DNA from 3 places in the Halomonas sp. KHS3 genome. Region 1 is predicted to be linked to each of the others. Evidence: predicted binding sites of a transcription regulator. Region 1 holds the regulator's gene; each other region holds the start of a gene.
What was found. Region 1 encodes sigma-54, which starts transcription at its own class of promoters, with help from an activator protein. Its sites were predicted from a motif close to TGGCACNNNNNTTGCTNT; they were not measured.
Positions count from the first base shown of each region.

Region 2: urtA (urea ABC transporter substrate-binding protein) is a predicted target of sigma-54. The motif match lies at 3,562-3,579, and genes of this name have one in related genera.
Region 3: codB (cytosine permease) is a predicted target of sigma-54. The motif match lies at 3,923-3,940, and genes of this name have one in related genera.

Region 1 covers NZ_JWHY01000002.1:1,370,490-1,376,986, reverse strand. The annotation lists gene RO22_RS08360 (KpsF/GutQ family sugar-phosphate isomerase) at 1-644, shown strand, start outside; gene RO22_RS08355 (KdsC family phosphatase) at 697-1,239, shown strand; gene lptC (LPS export ABC transporter periplasmic protein LptC) at 1,240-1,809, shown strand; gene lptA (lipopolysaccharide transport periplasmic protein LptA) at 1,821-2,336, shown strand; gene lptB (LPS export ABC transporter ATP-binding protein) at 2,348-3,097, shown strand; gene RO22_RS08335 (RNA polymerase factor sigma-54) at 3,227-4,639, shown strand; gene hpf (ribosome hibernation-promoting factor, HPF/YfiA family) at 4,737-5,045, shown strand; gene RO22_RS08325 (PTS sugar transporter subunit IIA) at 5,050-5,520, shown strand; gene rapZ (RNase adapter RapZ) at 5,608-6,497, shown strand, end outside.
Region 2 covers NZ_JWHY01000001.1:83,154-89,650, forward strand. The annotation lists gene urtC (urea ABC transporter permease subunit UrtC) at 1-290, opposite strand, end outside; gene urtB (urea ABC transporter permease subunit UrtB) at 294-1,907, opposite strand; gene urtA (urea ABC transporter substrate-binding protein) at 2,101-3,462, opposite strand; gene RO22_RS00385 (tripartite tricarboxylate transporter permease) at 3,878-5,404, opposite strand; gene RO22_RS00390 (tripartite tricarboxylate transporter TctB family protein) at 5,404-5,856, opposite strand; gene RO22_RS00395 (Bug family tripartite tricarboxylate transporter substrate binding protein) at 5,856-6,497, opposite strand, start outside.
Region 3 covers NZ_JWHY01000006.1:9,798-16,294, reverse strand. The annotation lists partial or broken gene RO22_RS14980 (PLP-dependent aminotransferase family protein) at 1-223, opposite strand, end outside; gene RO22_RS14975 (GNAT family N-acetyltransferase) at 316-765, shown strand; gene RO22_RS14970 (YbaK/EbsC family protein) at 787-1,263, opposite strand; gene codA (cytosine deaminase) at 1,341-2,594, opposite strand; gene codB (cytosine permease) at 2,617-3,879, opposite strand; gene RO22_RS14955 (diguanylate cyclase domain-containing protein) at 4,326-5,603, shown strand; gene RO22_RS14950 (amino acid ABC transporter substrate-binding protein) at 5,608-6,497, shown strand, end outside.

The sequences.
Region 1 (6,497 bases):
TACCACTGCTTAAACGCCTGGGCACACCGCTGGTCAGCATGACGGGGCGGCCCCACTCCACGCTTGCCAAGCACGCTGATGCGCACCTAAACAGTGGCGTCGAGCGTGAGGCTTGCCCGCTCGATCTAGCCCCCACCAGTTCCACCACCGCTGCCCTCGCCCTGGGTGATGCACTGGCGGTTGCGTTACTGGAAGCACGCGGCTTTACCGCTGAAGATTTTGCCCTCTCCCACCCCGGCGGCAGTTTGGGCAAGCGCTTACTGCTACGCGTTAGAGACCTCATGCACGACGGCGCACGCCTGCCCCAAGTCGCATTGGGCAGCCCGCTGCGCGACGCATTACTCGAAATTACCCGGCAAGGGCTTGGCTTTACCTGCGTAGTGGATAGCGAAGGACGATTAGCGGGGGTCTACACCGATGGCGATCTACGCCGCACGCTGGATCAATTCCATAATCTGCGCGACGTGCGCGTTGATGATGTCATGACCCGGCCGGGCAAGCGCATAGGCCCCGATATCCTGGCGGCCGAAGCGGTACGCATCATGGAAGAAAGCCGTATTACCGCGCTAGCGGTGGTTGATGAACAACAGCGCCCAATTGGGGCTCTACATATGCACGACCTGCTCGCCAGCGGCGTTATTTAACCCAGCGGCGCCAACACGACCTGCTTTACGAACTGATTGATATGGAGGTTCTATGACCCTACCTGCCTCGCTACTCGACCAACTCCGCCGTGTACGCCTGCTAGCACTGGATGTTGACGGCGTCCTTACCGATGGGCGCCTCTACTTTCAGGCCGATGGTATCGAAATCAAAGCATTCCACACCCAGGATGGCCACGGGCTAAAGCTTCTCAAACGCGTGGGCGTACATGTCGCGTTGATTACCGGGCGCGACTCCCCCATGGTTAGCCAACGCGCGGCGGCACTCGGCATTGACCATGTTCACCAAGGCTGTGAAGACAAGCTGGCCACACTGCGCGGGCTCTGCCAGCGCCTCGATATTGAACTAGAGCAGGTGGCTTATTGTGGCGACGACCTACCCGACCTAGCGGCTATCAAACGTTGCGGCGTCGGCATTACCGTGCCAAACGCGCCGGACTATATGCATACCCACGCCGACTGGACTACCGAACGCCTGGGTGGCCACGGTGCCGTACGTGAGATCTGCGATACGCTGCTTGAATCTCAAGGACACTGGGGCGCGGTGCTCGACACCTATCTGCACGGCCGCACGTAAATGTTTAAACGCTTTAAAGTACGCCTCTGGTTAGCCGGGCTAGTCATCGCGCTGGGGATTCTGCTGGTATGGCTTGACCCCCGCGGGCCTCAAGACACCAGCATCGATCCCGAAGCACAGGCTCAGGAACCTGGCCACGTGCTGGAAAATGCCGAGATTACCCTATTCGGGGATAACGGCAGTGTCATGCAGTCGCTAAAAACACCGCGCCTTATCCATACCCCGCAGCGCAGCGAAACCTGGACGGAAGAGCCCGAGGCAGTACTGTATGACAGCGAAAACCGTCAGTGGCTGGCCAGCGCCGATGTAGGCACGCTCAACACCGCTACCCAAGCCCTGCTGCTGTCAGGTTCGGCTCGACTGTTTGCACCAGATGAAGGCTGGCAGCTAGATACCGAGCTACTGCACTATGATGGCCTCGAGCAGCATGCCTGGAGTGACACACCGGTATTGATGCAGCAACCGCCGCAGCAAATGAGCGCTTCACGTATGGACGTTTGGCTTAACACCAGCCAGGTTCGCTTAACGGATAATGTGCGCGGCACGCACCCCCCGGCCACACAACGCTAATAGGAACCGCCATGAAAGCCATGATTTCCCCAGCCCTGCTCTACACTGCACTGTTCGGTTTAGCGATACCTTTATCAGTGTTAGCCCAAACCAACTCATCTTCCCAGGCCCCAGTGGAAGTGGAAGCCGACCGTTTAGATCTTGATCAGCGGGCAGGCACAGCTGTTTATACTGGGGATGTGGACATTCGCCAAGGCGAAATGCAACTGCGCGGCGAGCGGGTAGAGATCGAACGCAACGACGCGGGCGAACTCTCGACAGCCACCGCTACCGGTGAGCGCGCCTACTTGCGCCATCAAGGCGAAGGGCAAGAAGGCCCCACGGAAGGCTGGGCGCGGCGGATTATTTATCACGTCGCCGAGCGTCGCGTAGAGCTGATCGACCAAGCCGAACTGACCCAGCAAGAGGACACCTTTAGTGGCGGTCGCCTTGAGTATTTTATTGACCGAGAAGTGATTCAAGCGCGCTCTGACGTTGATGGCAGCGAGCCCCAGCGCATACGCATGACCCTTCAGCCTGAACAATAGGGAGCCTAGCTGTGGCCACTGCTGACACTGCGCCGATCAAAACCCTTTATGCCCACCACCTGGCTAAAAGCTACAAACGCCGCCGAGTGGTCAAAGACATCAATCTGGAGATATCCCAAGGCAGTGTCGTTGGCCTTTTGGGCCCCAACGGCGCGGGCAAAACCACCTCATTTTATATGATTGTTGGGCTGGTCAAATCCGACGCTGGCAAGGTGGGTATCGACGATGTGGATTTAACGCGCGCCCCCATGCACGAGCGCGCAGCCGCGGGGATTGGCTATCTACCTCAAGAGGCGTCTATTTTCCGCAAACTCTCGGTTGCCGAGAATATTATGGCGATACTCGAGACCCGCAAAGAGCTTAACCGCAGCGATCGCGAACAGCGCCTGGAAGCGCTACTCGAAGACTTCCATATCACCCATATTCGCGACAACCTGGGCATGAGCCTTTCGGGCGGCGAGCGCAGGCGTGTAGAAATAGCCCGCTCGCTAGCCACAGAGCCCGCTTTTATTCTGCTCGATGAGCCTTTTGCGGGCGTTGACCCCATCTCGGTAGGTGAGATTAAAACCATCATTCGTGCACTGAAACAGCGCCATATCGGCGTGCTGATCACCGATCACAACGTGCGTGAAACACTAGACATTTGCGATATCGCCTATATCGTCGGCGATGGGCAAATCATCGCCAGTGGCTCGCCCGCCTCGATTCTCACCAACCAAAAAGTAAGGGATGTGTATTTGGGCGCCGATTTTCGCCTGTAATGTTTTTGCCTTAATCGCCCCTAAATAGCGCTTTAAAACAACTTTACGACCAATGGCATGCTTATTGCACTTGCGCCAAGCACTCACTCGCACTAGGGTGGAGCATTCTGATTAACGAGTGGTTCTCAGATGGTCATGAAAGCTTCTCTCCAACTGCGTATCGGCACACAGCTGACCATGACGCCCCAGTTGCAGCAGGCCATTGCGCTGCTGCAACTCTCTACGCTAGATCTTCGTCAAGAAATTCAGCAGGCCCTCGATGCCAATCCCATGCTGGAGCAGGAAGATGAATTTAGTGAACAGGCTGTCAGCGAGCCTAAGGAAGAAGAGTGGTCAGAGAGCATCCCTACTGAGCTCTCGGTAGATAGCGACTGGTCAGATACCTATCAAGATATGGGAAGCCAGGGGGGCAGCAGCGAAGGCCCCGACTTTGAGCGCCAGGCAGCCGGGCAGAGCCTTCATGGCCACCTGCTGTGGCAACTCGCCATGACCGATTTTAGCGCTCGCGAGCAGCTTGTCGCGGAAAGTTTAATCGACGCGCTAGACGCCAACGGCTACCTGACCCAGCCGCTCAACGACATCCGTGAAGGGCTTCGTGCCCAGGGCATTGACGGGCTAAGCCAGCGCGAAGTGGAAACCATTCTACTCAAGCTCCAGCAGTTTGAGCCGACCGGCATATTTGCCCGTGACTTGCGTGAATGCTTGATGCTGCAGCTCGCCGCTCTCCCCGATCATACGCCACTGCTGGTTCCCGCCCGCCGCTTGGTGCGGCAGTTTCTCGAAGCGCTTGGCAAAGACGATATGCGTCTGCTGAAACGCCGTCTAGGGCTCGACGACGAACAGCTGGCCGATGTCATCCTGCTTATTCGCAGCCTAGACCCACGCCCAGGCAGCGCCTACGGCGACACCGATGACAGCTATGTCACCCCCGATCTAGTCGTCCGCCACGATAATGAAGGCTGGCATTTAGAGCTCAACCCCGAGGCCCTGCCACGGCTGCGCATTCAGCCCGACTACGCCAGCTTGATTAAGCGTGCGGATAAAAGCGATGACAACCAGTTTCTCAAAGAGCACTTGCAGGAAGCGCGCTGGTTGATCAAGAGCCTCTCTAGCCGAAACGATACGCTGCTGCGTGTTGGTCGCGAAATCATTACCCGCCAGATTGGCTTTTTAGAGCACGGCGAAGAAGCCATGAAACCACTGATACTGGCCGACATTGCCGAAGCCGTGGAGATGCACGAGTCGACTATTTCACGGGTAACGACGCAAAAATATATCCATACACCCCGTGGTGTGTTTGAACTCAAATACTTTTTCTCAAGCCAGGTGAGCGGTCAAGATGGCGACAGCCACTCCAGCACCGCCATCCGTGCACGACTCAAGAAACTGATTCAAGAGGAGCCGCCCGGCAAGCCGCTTTCAGACAGCCGCTTAGTGACGCTATTAGGCGAAGGAGGGATTCAAGTGGCGCGTCGTACGGTGGCGAAATACCGTGAAGCCATGGGCATTCCCTCTTCCAGTGAACGGCGTCGTTTGCGCTAACTTCGTTAACGTTTCAGGGAAACTCTCGACAAGGGCTTTGCAACGCGGCAAAAAGGGTTACAATCGAAGTACAGTCCGATGGATAAGGAGCACGTCAATGCAAGTAAATATCACTGGTCATCACGTAGAACTGACTGACGCCTTGCGTGACTATGTCAACGAGAAGCTTGAGCGTGTAGAGCGCCATTACGACAATATAACTACGGTGCAAGTCACCTTATCAGTGGAGAAAGAGCGCCAGCAGGCCGCCTGTACGCTGCACGCCGCAGGTGCTGACTTACATGCGGAAGCCCTAGACAGTGATATGTACGCCGCTATCGACGCACTAGCGGACAAAATCGACCGTCAACTCGTTAAACACAAGGAAAAAGCACAAGCTCGCGCCCAAGGCGCCGGTGTGCGTTAATTCAATGACGTTGGAAACCATACTCCCCCCGGAACGCGTTCTGTTCGACGTCCCCGGGGGCAGCAAAAAAAGGGTGCTGGAGTTTTACAGCACCTTTATCGCCCAAAATATCCCCAGCCTGGACAGCCAAGAAGTGTTTAGCCGTTTAATCGGCCGCGAGCGCTTAGGTAGTACGGGTATTGGTAACGGCGTGGCTATTCCTCATGCGCGTAGCCCCCACTGCAACGCCCCTATCGCTGGATTTTTGAAACTGGCTGAAGCGATCGATTTTGACGCTATCGACGGCGACCCGGTAGATCTGGTGTTTGTCCTGTTGGTACCCGAAGAGGCAGATGACACGCATCTCTCACTACTGGGTCAGGTAGCGACCATCATGAATGATGCGGACACGCGCCAGCAACTGCGTAAAGCAGCCAGCCAGCGCGAACTGCTTGAGCTGATTACCGCCAAAATTCGCGAGCAATCAGCGGCCTAAGGGTCTGAAACCCTGTTCAGGGCAGATCACAGCAGGTTATCCGCTCACCACCCTCAACGCAGCTTGATCAAAGCAAAGAGAGACTCTATGCAACTGGTGATCATTAGCGGCCGCTCCGGGTCAGGTAAATCTATCGCCTTGCAAGCGCTGGAAGATCTTGGCTACTACGCGATTGATAACCTCCCAGCTATGTTGCTGGGGTCGTTGGTGGATGAACTGCGTGACCAGGGCGACCGAGCACATTTAGCGGTGAGTATTGATGCCCGCAATTTGCCGGGAGCTCTGGAGCGCCTGCCCTCTTTATTAGACGAGTTGCGCCAGCGTAAAATCGACTTTCAAGTTATTTACCTGACCACCGATGCGCGCATACTGCTTGAGCGTTACTCAGCAACGCGTCGCCGTCATCCGCTGACCCGCGATAGCGAAATGACGCTGGAAGAGGCGATCAATAAAGAAGAGACGACGCTAGAGGATATTCGCGATCTGGCCGATCTATTGATCGATACATCACGATTATCGGTGCACGATTTACGCCGTCGCATTACCGACCAAGTAGCCCATCAGCGGCGCGACAAGCTGACGCTAACGCTGGAATCGTTTGGGTATAAACGCGGCGTACCGTTAGACGCCGACCTGGTCTTCGATGTGCGCTGCCTGCCAAATCCGTACTGGGATCCAACGCTGCGCCAGTTCACTGGCCGCGACGCGGAAATCGTGGCTTTTTTGAACAGCTATCCGATTGTTGATGCCATGAGCGACGACATCTTGGCCTGGCTAGAGCGTTGGCTACCCGCTTACCAGAATAGCCAACGTAGCTACATGACTATCGCGATTGGCTGTACTGGTGGCCAGCACCGCTCGGTCTATATGGCCGAGAAGTTAGCGGAAAAATTGACTCCTAGCATGGGCGAAGTTCAACTTCGCCACCGCGAACTGGGTCTGCACTACACCATAAGCGAACAGTTGGCCGCTCCCCT
Region 2 (6,497 bases), on a different contig from region 1:
ATGGCGTAACCGCCGATGGCGAAGAAGGCGCCATGCCCCAGGCTTAAAATTCCCAAATAGCCCCACACCAAGTCCACCGCAACGGCCAGCAACGCGTAGCTTAGGTACTTACCGAACAGATTGACCGTATAGGCGCCCACATGCAGCGGGTTCTCCGGCGGAACCGCCACGTGCAGGATAGTGACCAGCGCCAGCGCGGCGACCAGAACGCCCAAAAAGATCTGCGTGGAACGCTCGCTGAATGGGCGTGTTAGCCAAAAATTCGTCGATGATTCGGTCGTTAATGACATCGCTTAGCCCTCCGCAGCCCGGCCCTTCTGCGGGAAGAGTCCACGCGGGCGTTTTTGAATGAATAGGATGATGAAGACCAGCACGATAATTTTGGCCAATACCGCGCCTGCCCAGGGTTCCAGCACCTGGTTAATGACCCCCAGCGATAGCCCGGCCACCAGCGTGCCCCACAGGTTACCCACGCCGCCGAACACCACCACCATGAAGGAGTCGATGATGTAGTTCTGCCCCAGGTTGGGGCCGACGTTGGTGAGCTGGGAGAGCGCAACTCCGGCAAGCCCGGCTACACCGGAGCCCAGCGCGAAGGTCATGATATCCACACGAGTGGCACGAATGCCCATGGAGCGTGCCATGGCGCGGTTCTGCGTGACGGCACGCACCTCGAGCCCCAGCCGCGTGCGGCGCATGATCAGCATCAGGCCGGCAAACACCACCAGCGCAAAGCCGAGCACGTACATGCGGTTTAGCGTTAATGAGAGTGCATCGTTAACCACCAGTGAACCGCTCATCCACTCCGGGGTAATCACGGTGCGGTTAAGCGGTGAAATCACCGTGCGCACCAGCTGCTGCAGAATCAAACTGATACCAAAGGTCGCCAGCAGCGTCTCCAGCGGACGGCCTTTGAGGAACTGGATAACACCGCGCTCGATCGCCACACCAGCCAAAGCGGCGACCATAAAGCCCGCGGGAATCGATAGAATCAACGCCAGCCCAGGCTGGCCGGGCAGCAGCTGCTGCATCGCCCAGGTGGTGTAGGCGCCCAGCATCATCAGCTCGCCGTGGGCCATGTTGATCACGCCCATGACCCCGAAGGTGATCGCTAGGCCAATGGCCGCGAGCACCAGCACTGAGCCGAGGCTCAAGCCGAAATAGAGCGTTTCCAGACCACGATTGATTTTGAGCTGCTGCTCAATGCCCGCCAGAGAAGCGGCAGCGGCATTGGCGACGACGGGATCATCACTATTGGCTGCCCGGCTCAATGCCACGCGGGAGCGGGGGTGAAGGCTGCCGTCCAGCGCTTCGATCCCGGCCATTTCACCTGCTTCGGCGCGGTAGATCGCCACGGCTTGGGTCAGCCGATAGCGCACCTGCTCGTCCTCTTCCTGTTCGATCAAGTCGTCGAGGGTGGGCACCAGCTCACCATCTACTTCACCTAACAGGCGCTCGGCCGAGGTGCGGCGGCGCTCCACATTAGGCGAGTAGAGGTCAACTACCGCGATGGCACTGCGCAGTTGATTACGTAGGTTGTTGTTGATGCCGATACGCTCCAGATCACGACGGGACATCTCGCCCAGCGCTTCGCCGGTTAGGACATCGGCCACCGGCCAGTCCCGGCCGCGGTTATCGAGCACCAGCACAAAGCGGTCATCTTCGGTACGCTGCAAGCGGCCATCCAGCAAGGCCTGCAGCCAGTCTCGGGCGCGTTCGTCATCGCTTTGCAAAATGGCGGTGATCGCGTCGCCTTTGTCAGCGTAAGATTCAACGTCCAGCGCCTCTAACAACTCGAGCGCGGCGTCATCGTCGGCAGTATTCGTGGAGCTCGTTTGTGCTTGGGCGGTCACTGTGATGCTTAACAACAGTAGGCACAGCAGCCCTAAGGAAAGGAAACGCCTCATGGGGTTCTTCCTTTGGTTATCTAAGAGGGTAACTGAATATATCGGTGCCAGCGCAGGCTTCCGCGAGGGCGCTGTAAACCCATCCTTGGGCGCTACTTTTGCCATCCATGGCAAAAGACCCTCGCTTCAGCCTGCCCTAGCACCAGCGAGCGGGCAGTTTTAAAAGAAGTTATTTCCACTGCGATAGACGTGCTTACTCAGCGAGCGCCGCTTCGGCTTCTTCTGCTGCGGTGCTGCCACCGCACGAGCCGTTCACGACGTTGAAGTTGCCGCACTCCATCGGCTTGCGCCAATCGGCAATCAGGTCACGGGAGCCAGGCAGGTAGTCAGACCAGGCGTCGCCCGCCACGGTAGACGGCGTCTGCCAAACGATATCGAACTGACCGTTGTCCTGAATCTCACCGATCAGCACCGGCTTGGTGATGTGGTGGTTGGGCATCATCGCCGCATAACCGCCGGAGAGGTTAGGTACGGTCACACCGATAATGGCGTCTTTCACCGTATCGACGTCTGTCGTGCCCGCTTTGCGAACCGCTTCGGCCCACATATTGAAGCCGATGTAATGCGCTTCCATTGGGTCGTTGGTCACTGCCATATCGTCGCCGGTGTACTCAATCCAGGCATCGATAAAGTCGTAGTTGTCATCGTTATCGACGCTCATGAAGTAGTTCCAGGCAGCCAAGTGGCCTACCAGCGGGCCAGTATCAATACCGGTAAGCTCCTGCTCACCCACAGAGAAGGCGATGACGGGAATATCGGCAGCGTCGATACCCTGGTTGGAGAGCTCGGTATAGAACGGCACGTTGGCGTCGCCGTTAACCGTCGAGATTACGGCGGTCGGTTTACCCTCTTCACCGAAGCGGCGAATTTCTGCCACGATGTTCTGCCAATCGGAGTGACCGAACGGCGTGTAGTTGACCATGATGTCCTCATCCGCAATGCCGTGTTCATCCTTGAGGAAGGCCTCGAGGATACGATTGGTAGTGCGCGGGTAGACATAGTCGGTACCCACTAGCGCAAAGCGCTCGATACCGACTTCGTTGATAAGGTATTCAACCGCAGGAATCGCCTGCTGGTTAGGCGCTGCGCCGGTGTAGAAGACGTTTTCAGAAGACTCTTCGCCTTCATACTGCACCGGGTAGAACAGCAGCCCGTTGAGCTCCTCTACGACGGGCAGTACGGATTTACGCGAAACCGACGTCCAGTTGCCGAAAATCACGTCCACTTCTTCCTGGTCTAGTAGCTCCCGGGCGCGTTCGGCAAACAGCGGCCAGTTAGACGCGGGATCAACCACCACGGCTTCTAACTGACGGCCGAGCAAACCACCGGCTTCGTTCTGCTGCTCGATAAGCATTTCGACGGTGTCTTTGAGGACGGTCTCACTAATCGCCATGGTGCCGGAAAGCGAGTGCAGGATACCGACTTTGATCGAGTCATCGTCTTGGGCGACGGCCTGGGTGCTGGCACCCATGACGGCAGCAGTGAGTAGAGCCGTCGCGAAACGGCCACGTGACAGGAATGAGAGTGAGTGTGTCGAGCGTTTTAGAATGGTCACTTGAACCTCCTTGCACCCCTTTTGTCCGGGGCTTGTTGATTGGCTTCGCACTCGGGGTTGTTGTGTTAGCTACCCCAATACGTCCACTAGCCATTAACACCTGCAAGGGGTGCGCCAGATTGGCACAAAGTTGTCTTATAGCTATCTAATCAGCCACTTAATAATCATCAGAAAATCTCGACTTTCTCAATATGCACCAAAATAAAGCGCAGAAAAGCAGCTAAAGCACCCTGCCAATGCACCAATAAGATTCGGCGCACCAATTAGATACGCGGGCTTTTAAAATACATAACAGCAACCCAGTGATTACTTATCAGTTACAGAACCACTCTTTGTTACCCGTCAAAAACGGAAATAAAAAAAGAGCGCCGACTTTCGTCGGCGCCCCGTTGCTCAACATTACTTCTTTAAGTATTTAATCGCTTTCAGGCGAACCTGAATTGGGGGTTGCCTTCATACCACGACGCAGCAGAGGGCCCACAATATAAGGCAGGATCAAGCCCAATCCAGCAAAAACCCAAAGGCCGATAGCCAGACCGCTATCCCAAAGAATCATCCAGTCGCCATCAGAGATATCCATGGCATGGCGCAGATTCTTCTCCATCTCTGGCCCCAACAACAAGCCAAGAATCACTGGCACCAGCGGAATCTCAAGCTTGCGCAGGACATAACCACCCACCCCAAAGGCCACCATAAAGTAGAGGTCAAAGATGGTGTTACTGATCGAGTAGATACCCACGAAGGCAATCATCGTGACGATTGGCAGCAAGTACATCGGCGGCACGGACAGCAGCTTGACGAAGATGCCCACCAACGGAATATTAAGGATCAGCAGCAAAAAGTTACCGATCAATAGCGCTGCGATCACGCCCCAGACGATGTCGGCATTCTGGGTGAACATCAGCGGCCCAGGGGTAATATTGAGCGAAATCAACAACGCTAAGAGTACTGCAGTAGTACCACTACCCGGCACACCTAGGGTTAGCATGGGAACCAGAGCACCGCTCGAAGCAGCGTTGTTGCCAGATTCTGGAGCAGCCACACCACGCGGGTCGCCTTGTCCAAAATAGCCTTTCTTACCCAACACACGTTTTTCAAGGGTATAGCTGATGAAGCTACCCAACGAAGCACCAGCACCAGGCAGCACCCCGGCGACAAACCCTAGCACCCCACCGCGAAAACTGGTGGGAAGAATCTCGCGGATATCTTTCCAGGAGAGCGAAAGTTTGTTGACCTTCATCTTCTCTTTACCACCGCCTGCACGCTCTTCGATGAAGAAGAGCAGCTCGGAAATGGCAAACAGACCGACGATAGCAATGATGAAGTCCACGCCTTCAAAAAGTTCGAGCACCCCAAAGGTGTAGCGCTGCACACCGGTATTGTCGATACCCACCGTGGCGATCATTAGACCAATACAGGCGGCAACCACTGTTTTGATGGGGTTTTTACCGGTAATACCGCCTAAGGTAGCGAACGCCAGCAGGAAGAGCGCAAAATATTCCGCAGGGCCGAACGTTAAAGCAAAGTTAGCCAACAATGGTGCCAGCAAGATCAAACCAATAGTGGCGATAAGACTACCGATAAAAGAGGCCACCGCAGAGATCGCCAGCGCCTCGGAAGCCTTGCCCTTCTGGGCCATAGGATAACCATCAAGACAGGTCATCATGGCCGGTTCATCGCCGGGAATATTTAACAGAATCGATGAGATACGCCCACCGTACATGGCACCCGCATACACTGACGTCAGCATAATCAGAGCCGTTTCTGGAGCGAGCCCTAAACTAAATGCCAGCGGTATCAGAATGGCCACGCCATTGGCAGGGCCTAACCCCGGCAAAGCGCCGATCAACGTGCCAAGAAAAGCACCTAGCAAGGCGAACATCAGGTTATGGGGTTGCAGAGCAACGCCAAAACCATCCATTAGGTAACCTAGAGTTTCCATCAGTTCACCTCCAGGAATGACAACAGACCCAGCGGTAAGGCGAGATCAAGTGCAAAACTAAACAGAAAGTACACGACTACTGCCGAGACTGCCCCGGTCATGTAAGCATTGAACGGCCGAGCCCCCATGCGCCAGCAAAGCGTTCCCACGGCAAGCGTAGTGCTAATAATGAAGCCCAGCGGCTGAAGCAGCATGGCGTAAAAGATCAGCACCACCACGGCGATGATTAGCTCGACACCCGTACGGCTCCAAGGCCAGGCGTTGTCGGGATCAGGGCGTACAATCAAATAAAGGCTGGAAATTGCCAGCACCACGGCCAGCAATTTCGGAAAAGTGTCAGGGCCGACGGCTTCGGCCCCACCAAACGGCTCCGGGAACTGAGTCGCGGCCCAGCCGTACGCAACGGCCAGGACGATCATCAAGACCCCAAAGATGCGGTCATTGAAAGTCATTACTGAATCAATCCAATATCTTTAGAGAGCTGTTCAATGTCACTGATCTGGTTGAGTACAAACTCTTCAAACTCACCAGCGGTCATGTGGAAAGGCATCAAACCGTTTTGAGCCATGACATTCTGCCACTCTTCACTCTGGTAAATAGTGTCCATGGCATCGGTCCAATACGCTTTAGCTTCTTCGGAGACATCCGCAGGCATATAAAAGCCGCGCCAGTTGGGGCCAAGGGCGTCGATGCCTTGCTCGCGTGCGGTGGGGATATCAGACAGGTCACCCGGTAGGCGCTCTTCGGAGAGTACCGCTAGGACGCGCAAGTCGCCAGACTCCATAAACCCTTGGGCTTCGGTGATATCACCGGTAAAGGCGTCTACGTGCCCGCCGATCACTTGGGTTAACGCTTCACCACCATTGTTGTACGAAAGGTAGGCAATACGCGGAAGATTCTCGACATCGGCTGCCTGAGCAGCAATCAACACTTTAAGATGATCCCAACCGCCCTTAGCGCTACCGCCGGCGAACTTGACACTACGCGGGTCTTCCTTAAGTGAGTCCATCAATTCATTCAGGTCATCGATCTCGGAATCAGCGGCTACGGCGATAATCCCGTAATCCGCACCTAGAGCACCGATCCAGTTGAC
Region 3 (6,497 bases), on a different contig from region 1:
GTAGCCGATCCATGGTGGCCAGCACCGTATTACGGCTAATACCCAAAGCGCGAGCCAAGTAGCGGGAAGAGGGAAGCGTATCGCCAGCCGTCAGCTCACCGTGTTGAATCCACTCCTTAAGCGAGCAGTAAAGCTGCTGAACAAGTGTGGCTGCTTCATTCGCAGTTAGCCTTAGCGCTAGCGCCTCCGCAATCCAGTCGCTGGCAGCGTCACGTCTTTTCACTGGTTCCCTCAATTTAGCGATAAGTGGCTCTTTATCATAGACCACTATGACGGCAAGCTGTGTTGAATCACCACTCAAAGGGAGCAGTCGTTATGGTTAATGTTCGTTCGGCGGTACTCAATGACTTAGAGCCTCTTAGCGCATTACTTGATGGCTATCGTCAGTTTTATAAGCAACCGAGTGATATTCAGGCGGCGCGTGATTTTTTAGATCAGCGCATGGGGTTAGGGGATTCATTCATTCTGGTTAGCGAGAATAGCGAAGGCGTGCTCACGGGTTTTGTGCAGCTCTACCCTGGGGTTTCCACGGTGGGCTTAAATGCCCGCTGGACGCTCAATGATCTCTTTGTGCTGCCAGAGTGTCGCGATAAGGGCACGGGCAGAGCGTTAATGGAAGCCGCCACCCAGCTTGCCCATGATCACGGCGTCGCACGATTGATATTAATGACGCAGGTAGAGAACGAACGCGCCCAACACCTTTATGAATCATTGGGCTGGCAGCGTAATACGGCGTTTTATGGTTATTTACTGGACGTTAAATAATAAAAGGTTATAGATGCGTGCTTAAGTGGCATTCTCCGGCAACTTACACACATCCACCCACTCGGCATTGACCAGTTCGGCCAGACGCTTGGGGCTTAGGCGTACGGCGCTAGTGGGCGAACCAGCGGCGGGCAGCACTTCGTCATAGGCGTGGAGCGATTCATCGCAGTAAACCGGCAGGTCGGTGGCGAGGCCGAAGGGACAAACGCCGCCAACCGGGTGGCTGGTCAGTTCCATCACCGTTTCGGCGTCGAGCATTTTGGCCTTGCCGCCGAAGGTATCGCGAATTTTGCGGTTGTCGATACGCGCATCGCCACTGGCCACAATGAGTAGCGGTTTGTCACCGACTTTGAACGCTAGGGTTTTGGCAATTTGACCTGGTGCTACGCCATGGGCATCAGCGGCAAGTTGTACCGTGGCAGTACTGGTTTCAAGCTCTTCGATGTTTACATCCGGCGCGTGCTCGGCAAAAAACTGGCGAACGGTTTCGATGCCCATCTTGGATTTCCTCGGTCATTAACATTCGTCGGTAACATTAGACGGTTCAATGACTAATCTAACGTGCCTTTGGTGGATTAGCCAAGCCACTGGGGCGTGGTGATTTTGGCAGGCTCACGCTGCATGATGATCTCACCGTGGCGTACCGAAAGCAGCACCTCGCCCTGGGTGCGCAGCACGCTGTAGTCATCCTCGCCCTCCAACAGGTTGAAGCTGGCGGGTTTGCCGACCTCGATGCCGTAACGCTCTTCAATATTGAGCGTGCGGGCGCTGTTGTCGGTAATCAGTGAAAGTGCCTGGCTGAAGTCCTGATAGCCCATCATTTGGCAGATATGCAGGCCAAAATCCAGCGTTCGCAACAGCTTGCCATTCCCCAAGGAGTACCAGGGATCGAATATGGAGTCCTCGGCAAAGCAGACGTTAATGCCCGCTGCGTTTAGCTCCTTAACACGCGTCACTCCGCGCCGTTTCGGGTAGGTGTCAAAGCGCCCCTGCAGGTGGATGCTTTCGGTAGGGCAGGAGACAAAGTTAATACCCGAGCGTTTTAGCAGCAGAAACAGCTTGGAGCAGTAAGCATTGTCGTAGGAGTGCATCGCCGTGGTGTGACTGGCGGTAACGCGGCTGCCCAAATCATTAAACAGCGCCTCGCAGGCCAGTACTTCGAGAAAGCGTGAGTTGGGGTCGTCAATCTCGTCACAGTGCACATCCACCAGGCGGTCGTACTTGATCGCCAATTCGATCACTCGCTTCATGGAGGCCACGCCCAGCTCACGGGTGTATTCGAAGTGGGGGATGCCGCCCACCACATCGGCGCCGATCTCTAGTGCCTCCTCCATCAGCCGATCGCCGCCTGGGTAAGAGAGCAGGCCATCTTGAGGGAAGGCGACTACCTGAATATCAATTTTATCTTTTAACTCGTCGCGCAAGGCGCACAGGGTTTTAAGCCCAATCAGGCTAGGGTCGCTGGTGTCGGCGTGGGTGCGCACAAACTGAACGCCGTTGCCGATTAGCAGGTTTAGGGTTTTAAGCGCGCGCTCGCGAATATCCGCTTCGGTGAGCATAGGCTTACGCTCGCCCCAGCGCTCAATGCCTTCAAACAGCGTGCCGCTCTGGTTCCAGCTTGGCTCACCTGCCGTAAGGGCGGCGTCCAAATGGATATGGGGCTCAATAAACGGCGCACAAATGAGCTTGGCGCCTGCATCAATCTGCCCTTCGCTCGCTGTTTGCGGCGTGTCTTGCTCGGTAATCGCTGTGAACGTGCCGTTCTCAATCTCAAGTCGGTAAAGCTCAGGACGCTGGCGCAAACGGGCGTTAAGAATCTGCATGCTCATATAACAAGGCTCACTTATTTTATTACTTCGCAGTAGAGGGAAACGTATCGCTCAGCGTAGCGTGGTTTAAACGAAGCAGCACGGCGTAGCTTCCTGCTGCCACTACAACACCTACCAGTGGTGGCAGTAACGGGGAGAAGTAAGCGGCCCCGGCGCCCAGCGCATACGCAGCTAACCCTCGGCGGTTGAAGTCGGGTAGTTGTGCTTTATCCAATGTGGGGTAGCGGCCTTTATGCTTGAGCCAAAAGTCCGCCATGATCACCCCGCCCATGGGCGGTATAAAGGTGCCGAGTAACACCAGAAATGGGATGAGTAGGTTATACATACCGCCCACTGCCAGCACGGTGCCAATCGCCGCGCCACCCACAGTGACCAGGCGGCGCTTTTCGGTGCGCAGCAAATTACAGCCCGCCACGGCGAAGTTGTAGATAGTGTTGTCCTGGGTTGTCCAGATATTCAGGAACAGCATCAGCACGGCGATGGTGACAAAGCCCTGAGCGATCAATACATCCACGATATCCGCCTGCTGGTAAATCATGGTGCCAAGTGCACCGGTCAGCACCATTAAGCCGTTACCGACAAAAAAGGCCGCCAGGGTCGCGATCACGGCAATTTTCGGTGTTTTGGAGAAGCGGCTCCAGTTAGTCGCTTGGGTACCGCCGCTAATAAAGGTACCGATAATCACGGTAATCGCAGCCGCCACACTCATACTCTCCGTGGGCGTTTGCTGGCTTAACCCTGCAAAACCGCGCACATCCACCAGCCCCGTGAACAGGCTGATCAATATAAATAGCATCATGGCCGGGACAGCAAAGCGCGACAGCCAGTCCATACCTTTATAGCCAATCATGGCGGTCACGCAGAAACCAAACCCAAACAGCACCATTAAGGGGATTTCCAGCCATTCAGGCATCCCGGTGGTGCGTACTAACACTAGGGCAATCGTGGCAGTGCCCCAGGCGTACCAGCCGATCTGGGTAAAACCGAGAATAAAGTCGGAGAGTTTGCTGCCTTTTTCGCCGAAGCAGAAGCGTCCCATCAGCACCGAATTGAGCCCGCTTTTACAAGCAATATAGGCGAGGGCTGCCGCATACACCCCCAGCAGCAAGTTACCAATCGCTATGATCCATAGCAGTTGGCCAATCGGAAAGGCTTGGCCTAACGTGCCGCCCGCCCACATGGTGGCGGTGAAAAACGTAAACCCAAGCAGTACTGCCGAGGTAGATAGCAGGCCCTTGCGGGCGCTGGTAGGGACTTCACTGAGTGGATAGTCAGAATGATGCATCACGCTCTCCTAATATAAATCAGCAAACTTGTTAGCTACTTATAAAGCAAGAGATATGCCAAAAGGGTAGGGCAATAAGAATGATTACGCTTGTCATTTTTTAAGACATGCCCACTCATTTTAATGATACTTTAGTAAATAAAACCTAATTGTTTGTGTACGTTTGCCGAATAAAATAGTGGTCAAAAAAACTTGTTTGTTAAAGAAATGTTCGCTCATTGTGATTACGTCCAGATACGCCCGCTGCAGCTATAGCCATTAAGGAATCGGAGTAGATGCCAGAACCCCAGCATAGGAGTGCTTCACTGCCTGCGGCTAGACTTCCTTGGCATCATACCCTGGTGGGTAAGGTGGTGATGTTTATGCTGATGGGCGTGCTGTTTGCGTATGTAACGGGGGCGCTGTCAGGTTTTTTTATGGTTGAGCGTGGGGCTCGGGAGCAGTGGTTGCGCGAAGCGCAGGTGAATGCCCAGATAGTGAGCGCGACTATTAGGCGTATTTATACGTCCGTGGCGGTTAAGACCGATGGCACGGGTCAAGTCACGCATATCATTTCCCAGCGCCCAATTGGCGATGAAGAGTCGGTTCTGGAAACTGGGTTTAGCCCGATTGATGTATTAGCGTTAGCAAGTGCACAAACACGTAACAACGTATGGCTGTTCACTAAGTCATCAGAAGGTTCTCTCACCGTAGTGGCTGATGCGCTTAACACACCATCAGACTCACCTGCCAACTTGGCGGTAGATACATGGCAAACAAAAGCGGATGCCGTTGATTTTTATGTTGGATTTGCCAGCATTGGCAATGAAGAGCACTTCATTAGTTCGCTGCCCATTGTTACTCCTGATGGTCAACTGTTAGGCGTGCTGGTAGCCACTATAGGCCAGAAAGGTGGGCTGTATCAGATGCGTAATGATCTGATCAGTAAAGCATTTGTAGCGCTACTGGTGGTATTGGTCGCAACAGCCCTGCTAGTCACTGTTTTGATGCGTCAGTTATTTACACCCGTGCCAGTATTAATTAAGTCGCTCACCGAAATCGCTAAAAACCAGACTGCTGACAGCACGCCTTATACCGACCGTAACGATGAAATTGGCCGGATGGCAAAGGCCATAGATGCGCTTCGTAAGAAAGTCATTGAGCGTGAACACTTACTTGAAGTTAAAGACGAAGCGCTGCGCTTTCAGCATCTTGCTCATCATGATGAGCTGACCAAATTGCCCAACCGCGTGCAATTAAATAATGCTTTAAAAACCGCTGTGCACTCACTGCTTCAAGGCGACGTATTTAATGTCATGCTATTTGATCTTGACCATTTTAAAGCAGTTAACGATAGTCTGGGGCACGCGGCGGGTGATGCTTTGCTCGTTGAAGTTAGTCAGCGGGTGCAGGGGCTGCTGACCGACGATGATTTGGTGGCGCGCCTTGGTGGCGATGAGTTTGCCATCATTCAACGCGTTGTGCGTAGTGCCACCAATGAGGCAAAAGTACTGGCAGAAGCAATTGTGTCTGTTCTACGTGAACCGTATCAGTTTAATAACCAGGAAATTAACATTGGAGTGAGTGTTGGCATTGCAACCGCGCCCGCTGATGGCCGCAATAGCCACGATCTGCTGCGTCACGCAGATCTGGCGCTCTATGCGGCCAAGGCGAAAGGGCGCGACCGTTATATGCTCTATGCCGCAGGGATGACAATGGATTCCGGGATCATTGAACAAAGGTAAGCCTATGAAGTGGCTAGTAGCGTTATTAATGACCAGTGCGATGTGGCAAGGTGCCGCTGCTGGTGAGGAGATCGCCTCCTCGCCGACGTTGTCGCGTATTGCGTCTGCTGGTGAGGTTACTATCGGCCATCGTACCAGCGAAGCCCCCTTCTCCTACCTAGTTAACGACCAGCCAACAGGCTATGCGATTGACCTGTGCCTAAACGTCATCGAAGGTCTGGAGGAAACATTGGGCTTAGGTGATCTCAAGGTAAATTATGTGCCGGTAACGCCTGCAAATCGGTTCATATTAGTACGTAATGGTGAAGTGGATATCGAGTGTGGAGTGACCACCAATACCCCTGAACGTCGCCGTCAGGCCGCTTTTTCATACCCTCATTTTCTGACCGCAACGCGCTATGTATCCCTCGCCGAGCAGCATATGGACAGTTTGCAGGATTTGGCGGGCCGCAGCGTGGTATCAACAACGGGCACTATCAATATTGCCCAGCTCAACGAACTCAATCGCACCGAGGGGCTAGCAATATCGGTAATGCTAAGCCGTAATCATGAAGAAGCCTTTGATATGGTGGCTTCAGGACAGGCTTCCGCGTTTGTGATGGATGAGGTTTTGTTAGCAGGTTTGGTTTCGTCTGCCGTTGACCCTGCCGCTTTTCATATTTCTCAAGCAACACTGAGTAGTGCCGAGCCCTATGGCTTAATGATGCCGCCTGATGATCCTGTTTTTGTTGAGCTGGTCAATAAGGAACTGCGTAACATTTATCAGAGTGAAACTATTCACACTCTTTATGAAAAATGGTTTTTGCAGCCTCTCCCTCCCGATAACCGAGTATTGAACTTGCCGCTAGCGCCAGCGCTTGCCGCTATTTTCGCCAATCCTGAGCAGTACATAGA